Regions from separate parts of the Psychrosphaera algicola genome, predicted to be linked through region 1. Evidence: predicted binding sites of a transcription regulator. Region 1 holds the regulator's gene; the other holds the start of a gene.
The links. Region 1 encodes FliA, which starts transcription of late flagellar genes. Its sites were predicted from a motif close to CTAAAGNTNNNNNNNNNNNNGCCGATA; they were not measured.

Region 1 (4,627 bases):
ACCTAAGGCACTATCACAACAAGCAGAATCAGAATTTGAACAATGGTTATCTAAAGCCCGAGATAAAGTTGCTGAAGAGTCAGCACCTTCTCAGGTTGATTTTAACTCGCTAAATAATGATATTGGTTATGACTCAAATACAAATGAAGCGCACCAAGCACAGTTAGATGGTGATGATTTGTCTGATCCACACTCGGCTCCAGTTTCTGCTTCTATTAGTGAGTTGGCGACATTAAAGGCCGAGATGAACTCAATTAAGCAATTATTAGAACATCAAGTCTCAAATTTAATGTGGCAAGACGTCAATCGTCGTCAACCTGTAAAAGCGATGTTAACTAGCAAATTAAAAGAAATGGGTTTATCAGTTAAAGTCGCTGAGCATTTAACGCATTTTATTGGCGAAGACACTAAACACTCTGATGTTTGGCCTAAAATGTTAGCGTTGTTAACTGAACAACTTGATACAACAGATAACGAAATTATCAAACGTGGCGGAGTCTATGCATTGGTCGGTCCTACTGGCGTTGGTAAAACTACGACCATAGCTAAGTTAGCGGCTCGTTATGCACAAATGTATGGTGCCGACAAAGTTGGCCTAATTACGACTGATAGCTTTCGTATCGGCGCACTTGAACAATTGGCAACTTATGCCAAAATATTAGGGTGCCCGCTTAAACAAGCAAAAGATGTTGAAGAGTTGTCTGAAGCCATTTATCAGCTAAGAAACAAAAAGTTAGTTTTGATTGATACAGCTGGCATGAGTCAACGTGACATTAAATTGACAGAAAGATTAAATTATTTGTTAACGCGATCACGTGTTAACATTAAAAATTATTTAGTTTTATCAGCCACTTCACAAATGAGTGTACTGCAAGAAAGCGTACAACATTTTAAAACAATTCCACTTTCGGGTTGTATATTTACAAAAATAGACGAATCTTTAAGTTTGGGAGAGTTAATGAGTGTTGCAATTCATAATAGGTTGCCAATTGGTTATTTAACCAACGGTCAACGCGTCCCAGAGGACATTAGAGTTGCAAATTCAGGAAAAATTGTGCAAAAAGCTAATCAATTGTTTGAATTAAAGCAAAAAGTAACTAACGAAAATAATAAGGTAGTGCCAAAAGCAGTAGGCATGTATGATTAAAGCAAGTTCATCTGACTAAGGCTAGTGGCTTAAGAAATATGTCTTTAGCAAATAAAACCAAAGTAATCGCTGTTACAGGCGGAAAGGGTGGCGTTGGCAAAACAAGTGTTTCGCTAAATACCGCTATAGCCCTAGCTCAAATCGGGCAAAAAGTGTTAGTGCTAGACGCTGACCTAGGCTTAGCTAACTGTGATGTTATGCTAGGTTTACGTGTCGAAAAAACTTATCACATGTCATCTCCGGTGAAGCTGAACTTGACGATATTTTAGTTGAAGGGCCGTACGGCATTAAAATAGTACCGGCAACTTCAGGTACTGTAGATATGGTCGACCTTTCTCCTACCCAGCATGCCGGACTTATCCGAGCTTTCAGTGAAATGCGAACACCAGTGGATATTTTTATTGTCGATACTGCGGCAGGCATTTCAGACATGGTATTGTCCTTTTCACGCGCATCCCAAGAATTATTAGTTGTTGTCTGTGATGAGCCAACGTCAATTACTGACGCCTATGCACTGATCAAAATTCTTAATCGTGACCATGGTGTCAATCGATTTAAAGTCGTGGCGAACATGGTTCGTTCGATGAAAGAAAGCTAGGACCTATATAAAAAATTATCTTTAGTGACGGACCGATTTTTAGACGTCACACTCGAGTTAACTGCGATAATTCCATTTGACGACAATTTAAGAAAAGCGGTTCGACGCCAGCGGGCAATTGTGGACGCTTTCCCAAGATCGCCATCGTCTGTCGCATTTAAAACTTTAGCTGCCAAAATAAATAACTGGCCGACGCCGACAAACGCGACTGGTAATTTAGAATTTTTTCTAGAGCAGTTAGTAAATTAAGAGGCGCTCGTTTGAACAACAAAGTTGCCGCAGCCTACGAGGCTAAAGAACAATCGCTCACTAGCCTTGTAAACAAACATGGGGTGTTAGTGAAACGAATTGCCCACCATTTGGCTGCGCGATTGCCCGACAGTGTCCAAGTTGATGATCTCATCCAAGCAGGTATGATTGGTCTTATTGAAGCATCAAAGAATTTTGATGGGTCAAAAGGGGCGAGTTTTGAAACCTATGCTGGCATAAGAATTCGAGGCTCCATGTTGGATGAAATTCGACGTGGCGACTGGACTCCCCGCTCTGTACACCGTAATACCCGATTAGTTGCCAATAAAATATCAGCGTTAGAAGCTGAACTTGGACGCGACGTTAAAGATGTAGAAGTCGCTGCTGCATTGGATATATCACTTGCCCAATACCACCAAATGTTAAAAGAGACGAGCGCAGGCCGTGTCCTCGATTTGGACAGCTTAGGTGTAGCGGAAGATGTGGTGACAAAACATACTGACGGTTCGGACGATGTCTATGACGGTGTCGAAGTAAACAATTTTAAATCATCAATGATAAAGGCAATTAAGTCATTGCCCGAGCGAGAGGGACTAATTCTTTCGCTATATTATGATGATGAGCTAAACTTACGTGAAATTGGTAACGTTTTGAACGTGAGTGAATCGAGAGTTAGCCAGATCCATAGCCAAGCTATGGTGCGGCTTCGAGCTCGATTAAAGGAATGGTTATAATAAAACTTGTAACTTCCTAATTTTTATTAATAATATTTATTTACGTTAATCATGTATTTTCAAGCCGGTACGAACTACTATAAGTGAAACTGGATTGGGAACTAACAAAACCTCACTGGAGGACGCTTTGGATAAGAATATGAAAATTCTGGTTGTTGACGACTTCTCAACAATGAGAAGAATCATCAAGAACCTATTGAGAGATTTGGGCTTTACCAATGTTTCAGAGGCAGATGACGGAAGTACTGCATTACCAATGTTGCAAAATGGTGACTTTGATTTTGTTGTTACGGACTGGAACATGCTCAAGGTATGCAAGGGATTGATTTATTACGTGAGATTCGTAAAGACGAAAGCCTAAAACATATGCCTGTCATGATGGTAACTGCAGAAGCTAAAAAAGAACAAATTGTTGCCGCCGCTCAAGCGGGTGTTAATGGCTACATTGTTAAGCCATTTACTGCAGCGACGTTGAAGGGCAAATTAGAAAAAATATTCGAGCGCTTAGAATAATCTAACTAGGAGTACACTATGTCTTTAGAGACTGCTCCGCAGATTAGCCTTGAAGAGGCTAAAGCCTTAGTAGCTGCGCTAGAGTCGGGTGACAATACAACAGCAAACACCATTTTAATGGGCATTGCTGCACCTGAGCAAAAAGAATTATTTGCAGAAGTTGGAAAACTCACACGTCAATTACATGATTCGCTTTCTAGTTTTCAATTAGATCCGAAAATTGCAAATTTGGCGACAGATGATATCCCTGATGCAAAAGAACGATTAAGTTACGTCATGAGTTTGACGGAACAGGCTGCCAATAAAACAATGGACGCCGTTGACGCTAGCTTGCCGTTAGCTGACAAAATTAATAGCGATATTTCCAGTTTAAAACCTGAGTGGGATAAATTAATGCAGCGCCAACTTGAGTTGGGCGAATTTAAAACCTTATGTTTTTCAGTGAATGAGTTTATGGAGACTGCAGAAAAAGACGCAGCCCAAATTCATCTTTATATGACTGAAATCATGATGGCTCAAGACTTTCAGGATTTAACTGGTCAGGTAATCAAACGTGTTATCGAGTTAGTCAAAGAAGTTGAAGATAGTTTAATTCACTTACTGACAGTATTTGGTGAACCTAGTAGAGAATCTATTAATGAAGTTAAGGCTGCTGTCGATAACAATGGTGTAGAAGGTCCAATCATCGATGCTGAAACACGTGAAGACGCTGTTTCGAATCAAGATGAAGTTGACGACCTATTATCTAGTTTAGGCTTTTAAGTTAGGGAGCTGCCGAATGGCGTTGGAAGTGGATCAAGAGATATTACAAGATTTCTTAATAGAAGCTGCAGAGATCTTAGAATTACTATCAGAAGAGCTAGTTGAACTGGAAAATGACCCAGAAAACGCTGGTCTCTTGAATTCCATTTTCCGTGGATTTCATACCGTCAAAGGTGGCGCTGGCTTTTTAGCGTTAACGCATTTGGTGGATGCGTGCCATGGTGCAGAAAATGTTTTCGACATTCTGAGGACTGGCAAACGGAGCGTAACACCTGAATTGATGGATGTTATTCTCCAAGCGCTCGACACCGTCAACGAAATGTTTGCTCAAGTTCAAGCTGGTGAAGACCCAGCTCCTGCTGATCCACAACTGTTAGAACGTCTACATCGTTATAGTCATCCGGAGGCCGAAGTAGTTGAAACGGTTGCAGATGTCGAACCAGAAGTTAATTTGACTGGCGGCGATATAGATGAAATATCAGAAGACGAATTTGAAGCATTATTAGACGAACTCCATGGTAAGCCGGCCGCGACAGCGACGCCAGCACCTACTTCTCCCACGTCGTCAGCAATTGCTAGTAGTGGTGATGACTTTTCAGACGATGAATTTGAAGCATTATTAGA
Region 2 (4,627 bases), 540 kb from region 1:
TAAATCGTAACCTGTTAAAAACCGGTTTAAACGTGGAAAAACGTTAAGGATTTCTTCTCTATGCTCGTAACCTGTTTTAAATACTTGAAGATAGAGCGGACTTAATGGCGACTTTTCTTCAATTATGGTTTTGACTTCGGTTACCGGTAAAGGTTTAGTCGAAAGCTTGTGTCCAGAAATTGTGACTGATTCTAATGCTAGTACGTGGTCGCTGGTTTTTCCGTACACTAAAGAGCCCTGCCCAGATGCATCTGTATTAACCATGCCACCAATTGTTGCGCGGTTAGATGTAGATAAATCCGGGGCGAAGAAATAGCCATATGGTCTTAGATAATCATTAAGTTGATCTTTAATAACTCCTGATTGAACACGGACCCATTTTTCATCAAGGTTAATTTCGATGATTTCACGCATATACCGAGACATATCTACGATGACATGCTCGGTTAAGGACTGCCCGTTTGTGCCGGTACCGCCACCTCGTGGAGAAAACTTAATGGCACTAAATTGCTTGTCGTTGGCTAATTGTGTAATGAGCAATAAATCATTTTCGTTTTTAGGAAACAAGGCAGCCTGTGGTAACTCTTGATAAATACTATTATCAGAGGCCAATGTAACGCGCGTAGCATACGTAGTATCGATATCACCGGAAAATGGTGTAGTGATGGATATTTTGTTGTCGGCGGCCTGCGTGGCGTCGGTAGACACGTTGAGTTGCGACAATTGACGACAAAAGTTGAAAACAATCGGAGAAAGCGTTTCTTGTTCAGTAATACGGCGGATCATATGCAAGACAAATTGTTGGATTTGAATTGAATTATATCGTTTTAAATTGAAATTGAAATTACCAAATTAGAATAAGTACTATCAAATGCAACGATGATTGTTTACCGGTCTAAAAATACTAACGCTTATAAGCATTTTTAGTGTTAAAAACAAGGTTATTACCGACCGAACCAGCCCTTTAGCGGCGTCTGTCATTGATAAACATTACGTGCGGTTAACCTCTGTATTATAGAATCGTCACACCTTCAATCTCTAATACTGTTTTTACATCAGTACGTTCGATAATTTTAACTATGGTTGATTGGATTAGTTCGCTTTCTCTTGCATCTTCTTCGCACGTGAACCGTTCAACTTGAACATCGGCACCTTCCTCAAAGATAAATTGAACAGCGACTTCGTTTGCACACGCTGCAGTTTGTCCAAAATATTCTAACGTGATCTGTGGATAGCCCTTAAAACCAGACTTTAGGTGTTTGCTAATTCGTTTTTTAGCCTTGTCGATATGCATGTAATACCCGCTTAGTCAGTAAGTTATCAACTGAGTTATTAATATTGAAACGCTAACTTACTTGGCTTTGATAAAAACTGCGAGCGTATTCTTACCTCTTTGGAAATAAAAGCACTAAATACGGTTAAGAAGTATTTCGACATGTGTGTTTATGGGCATTGTATTAAGTAGAAGGAGAACAATCCACTGAACAGTATGTCTGCGTAGAAGCTAAGCTGAAAGAGAAAGGCGGTTGCTATTATTAAATCGAATATTTTCCATTGCACGTGCTTGGTTTAACGTATTAAACCATGTTTCTACATCAAGTTTTGGCGTAACCTTGGTTTCATCAAGAATTGAATTAGTTTCAGTATCTCGATTTAGTTTCTGTTGAGCTAAATATTTTAACTTAATGTTGTAGTCTAAATTTGCAATCACCTCATCAGGCAAGTTGTTATCTGACTTTGCAACTAAGGGTTGTCGAGCGAGAGACTGCGCTAAATTGATTGAAGATATGTTGCCACTATTTGCAAATCCATTGCACTTTAATTCAGTTTCAACATCAAATTGCCCTACCGATTCAAAGTGTGCCACATTAAATTTCTTATTTAAGTCGTTCGATGTTTCTACAGGTGTGGTTTTGTATTGATGAAATTGATCTAAGTCGGTCGCGTCAGTACTCACCATAGACATAAGCAAATTATAAAATGCTTTATCGTTATCGGTAACCGCTTGAGTAAGTTCAGCGCGAAAAGACGACTCGCGGATCACATCAGCAGTTTGTTCGAATTTAGTGTTTAAGGACGGTTGGGTGTGCATATTACAACTTTTTATTATGCTATTGAGCGTTTTATCGACGGTTAAACCAATAACTTTAATAAATTATTTACATCACTTAATAATTTGTTAATATCCACCTCGTACTAAGTGGAGGGGTTCCCGAGTGGCCAAAGGGATCAGACTGTAAATCTGCTGGCTCTGCCTTCGGTGGTTCGAATCCACCTCCCTCCACCACTTATTATGTAGACCGAAGTCCTATGACTTCGGTTTTTTTCGTCTTCTTTTACTATTTTTTCCATTCTTTTAAATAAACACTTGAATTTCAGCGTAAACTTACCAAAACTGAGGTGAGATTAAATATCAATAAGTTGTAACTTTGAAAACTGAATTTTCATTTGCTGACAAAAACATTCTTATCGTAGAAGACCAGAAGCCTTTTCAAGTCATGCTCAAGGGAATGTTAAAAAACATGGGGGCTAGAAACGTAGTTGTTTCTCCAAATGGAGAACAAGCTCTTGTGCGTTGTAATGAAGAAAAGTTTGATGTGATCTTTATCGATTACAATTTAGGTGATGGCCGTAACGGTCGACAGCTATTTGAAGAATTAAAGGAACGAAAATTATTACCAGTGCATAACGTAAGTATGTTGGTAACTGGTGAGAGTGAATTAAACATGGTTATCGGGGCTGTTGAAGTTAGGCCTGACGATTACGTTGTTAAGCCCTTTTCTCAAAATCTATTAAAGCAACGAGTGTCCCGTACTTGGCTCAAAAAGCAAACATTATTGCCATTGTTAATGTATCTAGATAGGGATCAATTAGATAAGGCGTTAATACAGGTTGATGAATTATCTAAAACGGCTCCGCGATTAAGAACACTTATCTTAAAATACAAAGCGGATATTTTGTTTAAATTAGGCAAGTTTCAAGAGTTAGAGGCCTTTTTAGATCAAGTACTTAAAGTTAAGAGTTTAAATTGGGCATTGGTTTATAAAAGTAAACTAATGCGGTCCAAAGGCAAACACAGTCTAGCGATAAAATATAGTAAAGAAGCGCTCTCGTTGAGCAAACTGACCATTGAAGCATACGATATAATTGCTGATTGTTATTTGCAAAACTCGGAAACTAAACCCGCTTACGACTGGATCAGGTCTGGCATCGAAAAATCCCCTTTTTCTGTTCAACGCCAATATAAATTAAGCTCTATTGCAAAATTGAATAAAGACTACGACGTATCAATAAAAGCATGTAATCAAGTTGTTGAACTGACATCAAAATCATTTCGTAGAGATCAAAAACATCTTTTGAACCACATTCGTAATATCATCGATATTTGTGAACTAGAACAAGATGTAAATAAAAAACGTAAGTATAATCAAGAAGCTATTTACGCTTTGCAAAAGTCAAAACATGAACAACATGTGAATGCAGCACTGAAAATTGAAGACTTTGAACAAATTTGCATGGCCCGACTCGATTCTGTAAATGGGCTAAATTATCAGGCCAAGCGATCATTTTTTGAATTATCAGCAAAATTTACTAATCGCAAAATCGATCTCCCTTCTAACTTATTGCCTGACAGTGTTTCATTGATGCTGAAAATTGGTGAATATGAAAAAGCCAAAGAATATGCCCAAAAAGTTGAAATGGTAAAAGATGATTTAGATGACTTTGCAATTGAAATGATTGCGCGGGCCCGGGAGAATGCAGGTGAAAATATTGATCTTGTTAAAACGCTCAATAAAAAAGGTATTGAAGATTATCATAAAGGTGAACTGCACAATTCGCTTAAATACTTTGAACAGGCACTTAATATTGCTCCAATGAACTCTGGTACGGCGCTAAACCTTATCCAGGTCCTAATTTCTTTAATTGAATCGGAGCCAAGGTCGCGCTGGCAATTAATTGATAGATGTCGGTTTATCTTTAAGATAATCGACGGTATGCCTTTGGCTCAAGCAAATAATCAAAGAGCTATGTCGTTGGCTGAAAAATTTAATACGCTAGTGACAGAACCTAAAAAATAATTCTCAATGAGTCGTTTTTAAACTAATTGACGTTTTTAATCGTGCGTTTAACGCGCTTATGCCGTGAGTCGTTTAAGTGTATTGCAATACAACTCAGGTCGCTTGGTTTGATAAGAAAACGATTTAGTGTCTTTGTACGGTAACTTCATAAATCCAGATACACCTATGCCTTTTATATGCTTAATATTTGCCAAAACCCCGCTTAAATGATGTTTAAATTGCAAGTATTGTGACTCATCTAATAACGTATAGTAATTATGAATTTTTAGATGTTTTGGCAACGCCTCAAAAATAATACAACCAGTATGCCGTATGTTGTTCAGGGCGACTATGTGTTGCATTATTTCTTCTGGTAAGGCTAATTTTTCGTCCGGATCATCACCATCTTCAAAATATGAGTGTTGTTTGTTGTCATCGGTTTCCGGTACGGGGTAATTTCAAATGAAATATGTGTGGTATCCGAACAATAAAATGGTTGGTGTTCGTTTTCACGCTCAAAATGCAGGGTATTTTTAGCATCAAATAAACACGCTTTAAATATACCTTCT

Region 2: PN838_RS02385 (VC2046/SO_2500 family protein) is a predicted target of FliA. The motif match lies at 2,125-2,151, and genes of this name have one in related genera.

The regions. Positions count from the first base shown of each region.
Region 1 is NZ_JAQOMS010000002.1:990,206-994,832, reverse strand. Features, by position in the region: partial or broken gene flhF (flagellar biosynthesis GTPase FlhF) at 1-1,147, shown strand, start outside; partial or broken gene PN838_RS05405 (MinD/ParA family protein) at 1,186-1,994, shown strand; gene PN838_RS05400 (RNA polymerase sigma factor FliA) at 2,006-2,728, shown strand; partial or broken gene PN838_RS05395 (response regulator) at 2,934-3,241, shown strand; gene PN838_RS05390 (protein phosphatase CheZ) at 3,260-4,003, shown strand; gene PN838_RS05385 (chemotaxis protein CheA) at 4,020-4,627, shown strand, end outside.
Region 2 is NZ_JAQOMS010000002.1:448,172-452,798, reverse strand. Features, by position in the region: partial or broken gene ydiJ (D-2-hydroxyglutarate dehydrogenase YdiJ) at 1-786, opposite strand, end outside; gene PN838_RS02390 (hypothetical protein) at 1,013-1,294, opposite strand; gene PN838_RS02385 (VC2046/SO_2500 family protein) at 1,505-2,092, opposite strand; tRNA gene PN838_RS02380 (tRNA-Tyr) at 2,203-2,287, shown strand; gene PN838_RS02375 (tetratricopeptide repeat-containing response regulator) at 2,430-4,079, shown strand; partial or broken gene PN838_RS26930 (protein kinase domain-containing protein) at 4,136-4,627, opposite strand, start outside.